Regions from separate parts of the Mycolicibacterium insubricum genome, predicted to be linked through region 2. Evidence: riboswitches for the same ligand, from Rfam matches in the RefSeq annotation. Region 2 holds a riboswitch; the other holds the start of a gene.
What was found. Region 2 has a riboswitch for thiamine pyrophosphate ahead of G6N16_RS18240 (TenA family protein). Riboswitches for the same ligand answer to the same signal wherever they lie in the genome.
Positions count from the first base shown of each region.

Region 1: it holds a riboswitch for thiamine pyrophosphate, as region 2 does, so the genes downstream of both, thiC (phosphomethylpyrimidine synthase ThiC) here and G6N16_RS18240 (TenA family protein) in region 2, are expected to answer to the same signal.

Region 1 is NZ_AP022618.1:1,098,844-1,101,238, forward strand. Features, by position in the region: gene thiC (phosphomethylpyrimidine synthase ThiC) at 1-1,380, opposite strand, end outside; TPP riboswitch at 1,375-1,484, opposite strand; gene G6N16_RS05050 (hypothetical protein) at 1,633-2,010, shown strand; gene G6N16_RS05055 (MFS transporter) at 2,171-2,395, shown strand, end outside.
Region 2 is NZ_AP022618.1:3,873,171-3,875,565, reverse strand. Features, by position in the region: gene G6N16_RS18255 (esterase/lipase family protein) at 1-46, opposite strand, end outside; gene G6N16_RS18250 (heme-binding protein) at 120-479, opposite strand; gene G6N16_RS18245 (hypothetical protein) at 532-816, opposite strand; TPP riboswitch at 937-1,029, shown strand; gene G6N16_RS18240 (TenA family protein) at 1,018-1,698, shown strand; gene G6N16_RS18235 (MspA family porin) at 1,958-2,395, shown strand, end outside.

The DNA.
Region 1 (2,395 bases), 2.8 Mb from region 2:
GGCCTGGGCGTGCGGATGTCCCTTGGCCAGATCGCCGGCGTGCGCGGCGATCTTGTAGGCGATCACGCCGTCCTTGACGTCCTTGCGGTCCGGCAGGCCCAGGTGCTCCTTGGGGGTGACGTAGCAGAGCATGGCGGTGCCGGCCGAGGCGATGATCGCCGCGCCGATCGCCGAGGTGATGTGGTCATAGCCCGGTGCGATATCGGTGGTCAGCGGGCCGAGGGTGTAGAACGGCGCCTCCTCGCACAGTTCTTCCTCCAGCCGCACGTTCTCCACGATCTTGTGCATCGGGACGTGGCCGGGTCCCTCGATCATCACCTGCACGCCAGCCGATTTCGCGATCGCGGTGAGCTCGCCTAGGGTGCGCAGCTCGGCGAACTGGGCGGCGTCGTTGGCATCGGCGATGGAGCCCGGGCGCAGCCCGTCGCCCAGGGAGAAGGTGACGTCGTAGCGGGCCAGGATCTCGCAGAGTTCCTCGAAGTGGGTGTAGAGGAACGATTCGGTGTGGTGCGCCAGGCACCAGGCCGCCATGATCGACCCGCCGCGGCTGACGATGCCGGTGACCCGGGTGGCGGTCAGCGGGATGTAGCGCAGCAGCACCCCGGCGTGCACGGTCATGTAGTCCACGCCCTGCTCGCACTGCTCGATCACGGTGTCGCGGTAGAGCTCCCAGGTCAACGCGGTGGCGTCGCCGTTGGTCTTCTCCAGCGCCTGGTAGATCGGTACGGTGCCGACGGGGACCGGGGAGTTGCGCAGGATCCACTCGCGGGTCTGGTGAATGTCGCGGCCGGTGGACAGGTCCATGATGGTGTCCGAACCCCAGCGGGTGGCCCACACCATCTTGTCGACCTCCTCGGCGATCGAGGAGGTGACCGCCGAGTTGCCGATGTTGGCGTTGACCTTCACCGCGAACGCCTTGCCGATGATCATCGGTTCGGCCTCGGGATGATTGTGGTTGGCCGGGATGACCGCGCGCCCGCGGGCCACCTCGTCGCGTACCAGTTCGGGTGAAACACCTTCGCGCACAGCGATATAGGCCATCTCGGCGGTGATCTCGCCGGCCCGTGCCCGCTGCAGCTGGGTGCCGCGGTCGGCCACGATGCCCGGGCGGTGCGCCAGTCCGCGGTCCAGGTCGATGACGGCGTCGGTATCGGTGTACGGGCCGGAGGTGTCGTAGAGGTCCAGGTGCTCGCCGTTTGACAGGTGCACCCGGCGGAACGGGACCCGCATCCCGTCGACGTCGCGGTAGACCTTGGTGGAGCCGGCGATCGGCCCGGTGGTGATCGGCGTGGCGGGTTCGGCCAGCGGTGCAGTTCCGCGAGCGCGAGGCCCGACGCCATTGGATCCGGTGCCAATTGTGGGGTCGACAGAAATACTCATCTCACATCCTCTTCCTACGCCGGCATGACCCGGTCAGGTTCGTACGGTCGACGGCCGCAGCCGTCCTCTCAGCGCCTTCGGTTGGCGCTCCCGTGGGTACCTGGTCAATGTATCCGATACTCGACGGCCGGGTGCGGGGAGTGCGGTTCCGGTCAGCGGGACGGGCGCTGGCGCCGGCTCGTCGTTGCCCGCATTCTGGACGGGACGCACTGGCCGGCGCCGTGCCCGCCGTCGATCCGAGGGGAACTGATCATGGAGAAGCTGCCGAAGTTCGTCGCCGCGTCGGTGCTGGCGGCCGCGATCCCGGCCGGCGTGGTGGCGGCCGCGGGGCCGGCCTGGGCGGACGGGATGGGCGTGACCTGGTCCCAGACGTTCGGCTCGGTCACCGCCCATATCGCCGCGGCGCCGCCGGTGAGCGCGCCGCAGCGCTGGTGCACCTACACGGCCACGCCGAGCACTACGCGCATCCCGATCTCGGTGCCGTTCCTGTTCGACCCGCGAATGACCTACGACCTGGCCCTGCCCGGCATCCCGTCGCCGGGTGCGACTACCAGCTGGGACGTGGAGATCACCTGTGACAACTCCGTTGACGGGGGGAACTTCGGTTACGTGGGCGGTACGTACTACTGACCGACTCGGCTACACAGTGGGCGCATAGGTCCGCACAGCGGATGCATAGCGGTAGGGCATTGCTCAGGGGTTATTTGTATAGCTAACATATGTATTGTGTCGCGTGCTGACAGCGCGACGAATGCATAGACCTGAAGCGAACCGAATGCCGAGACCCAAGATGACCGATACCGCGACCGCCCCGGACCCCGCCCTGACGGCGACGGCCGAGCGGCGTCGCCGTATCGACCACGACCACCCGCACTACAAGTGGATCGTGCTGTCCAACACCACGCTGGGCACCCTGCTGGCCACCGTCAACGCGTCCATCGTGTTGATCTCCCTGCCGGCCATCTTCCGCGGCATCGGGCTCAACCCGCTGGAGGCCGGCAACGTCAGCTACCTG
Region 2 (2,395 bases):
GGCGTCGTTCCTCGCGGCGTCGTTCCTCGTCGCTGCTACTACTCATGAGCATTGAGTGTACGAGTGTTCACTCAATTTGGAAACGAGGCGCCGATCTCACGGTCGCGAGAAGCAGCGTGTCAGGCTCCGGGCGTGACGTCGCCGGGCTCGCCGCCGCACCGGGCGTGAAAGTCGACCAGCGGCTGACGAATGCCCTGCAGTTCCGATTCCACCTGCGGATTGTCGGTCATATAGTCGGCGACCCTGTTGCGCATCTCGTCCTTGGTCAGGCCCTTGAGCCCGGTGAAGAATCCGTTGACCTCGGGGTGGGTGAACAGGTAGGCCGAGGTTGCCACGGTCACTCCGCCCGCGACGCCGGCCAGGTCCGCGGCGGTGCAGTTCGGTGGTTCGGCTGCTGCTGTCGGCGCAGTCGCTACCAGAGCGGCGACGCCGATTGCGCTTGCGAGGGTCCGGTGAATTCCGGGGGTGTGGAAGGCCATGCTGACTCCTTGGACGGTTCGGGCTGCGGGGTTCCGGTGATGTCCGTGCGGGTCACCAGCCACCGATGGGTCCCCGGCCGCCGCGGCGGCCGGGCGTGAAGATGATCGACGCGCCGCCGTTACCGCACAGATAGTCATAGGTACAGGGATACGGGTAGGCCGGACCGCTGGTCCGTGGCGGCGACGCGTTCGGTGAGCCCCGAACCTCACCCTGGGAGCAGATCGTGGTGGCGCCGGAGGTGGTGCAGTCCGCCGTGGCCGGTGCCGCGGTCACGACTGTGCCCGGCACGGCGCCGATGATCAGTGTGGCGATCAGAACGGTTCGTGTGGTGCCCATGATGTCCCCCGACCGTTACCCGGCGATTGCGTGCTCGATGTTAGCCGCAGTGCGGCTCGGCCCGAGGTGATCTGCCCACCGCGCCGCTACGCGCATCGTGGGCCCGGGGTTATCGTTGGGGCGAAAGACACGGGGTGCCCGCAACGGGCTGAGAACACACCCGCAGAACCTGATCGAGTTCGCACTCGCGGAGGGATGTTGATGGGCACCGCTGAATCGGCGATCGGCAGATTCACCGATGCGCTGCGCGAACAGAACCGGGACATCTGGGACCGGTCGGTATCGCACCGATTCGTCCGCGAGTTGTTCGACGGGAGCATCGACGACGGAGTGCTGGCCGGCTATCTCGTGCAGGACTACCGGTTCATCGACAGCTTCCTGGTGTTGCTCGGGTCGGCCGTCGCCAGCGCCGACGCGCTGGCGCCGAGGCTGCGGCTGGCCCGCTTCATCGGCGAGATCGCGGGGGAGGAGAACACCTACTTCCTGCGCGCCTTCGACGCACTCGGCGTGACCGAGGAACAGCGACGAGAGATTCCGGACACCGCGCCGACGACGGCATTCACGGCGCTGTTCCGGGAGGCCGCCGAGACCCGCGAGTACGCGGCGATCCTGGCGGTGCTGCTAGTCGCCGAGTGGCTCTACCTGGACTGGGCGTCGCGGGCCCCCAAGCCGCTGCCGGAGAACTTCGTGCACGCGGACTGGATCACGCTGCACGACTATCCCGAGTTCCGCCAGATCGTCGCGTTCCTGCGTGCCGAACTGGACCGGGTCGGGCCCGCGCGGAGCGCCATCGCGGAGGATTTCTTCGCCCGGGCCGTCGCGATCGAACTGGCGTTCTTCGACGCCGCCTACCAGCATCCGGTCGACGGGGCGCGCCGGTAACTCGCTTTGGGCATGCTGATCGGGACCGCTGGCCGGGCAACGTGTTCCGTTATGCGCCCGGGCCCGGTCTGTTACGCGTTCGAGCCGATGTTGTTCGGCCGCAGATCCGCGGTCGGCGGCTAGGGTCGTGGCTACGTTCGGAACAGGGCTCCGTGACCGTCGCTGCACCGGGCCGTTCGCGGAATCGAGGGGCCGGTGCCGGCCCCGGAGAGGCAACGTGGTGTTGGGGTATCGGCAGGCCGGAGGTTCAGGCGCCGGAATGCGGGTGAGGCTGCCCGCCGTCCTGGGGGCCTGGGTCCTGGCGCTGGGTAGTGCTGTCCCCGCCGGTGCCGATCCGGTCGTCGCCGAGGAGATGCACGTCGACCCCGCTGCCCTCCCGGGCCGGCCGGGCCCGGCGGCCATGCTGGACCCGACGGACCCGATGGCACCCGCACCCGACGGCACGGTGGTCTCGGCGCCGCCGGTGACCTCGGTGTCGCCGGACGGTTGGACGCTGACCGTCGGCGCCAAGGACGAGACCCTGCGGCCGGTGGCCCCGCTGACCACGGCGTTGTCCTCGCGCGACTACGAGGTGGGCGGGGTGTTCAACGGTTCGGTCAGCGGCCCCGACGAGGGGGAGTCCCCGCGGGGCGTGCTCGAGGTGGGCTATCAGATCGGCTGCGGCGTCGACATGTCCACCTCGCAGGGCGTCACCCTC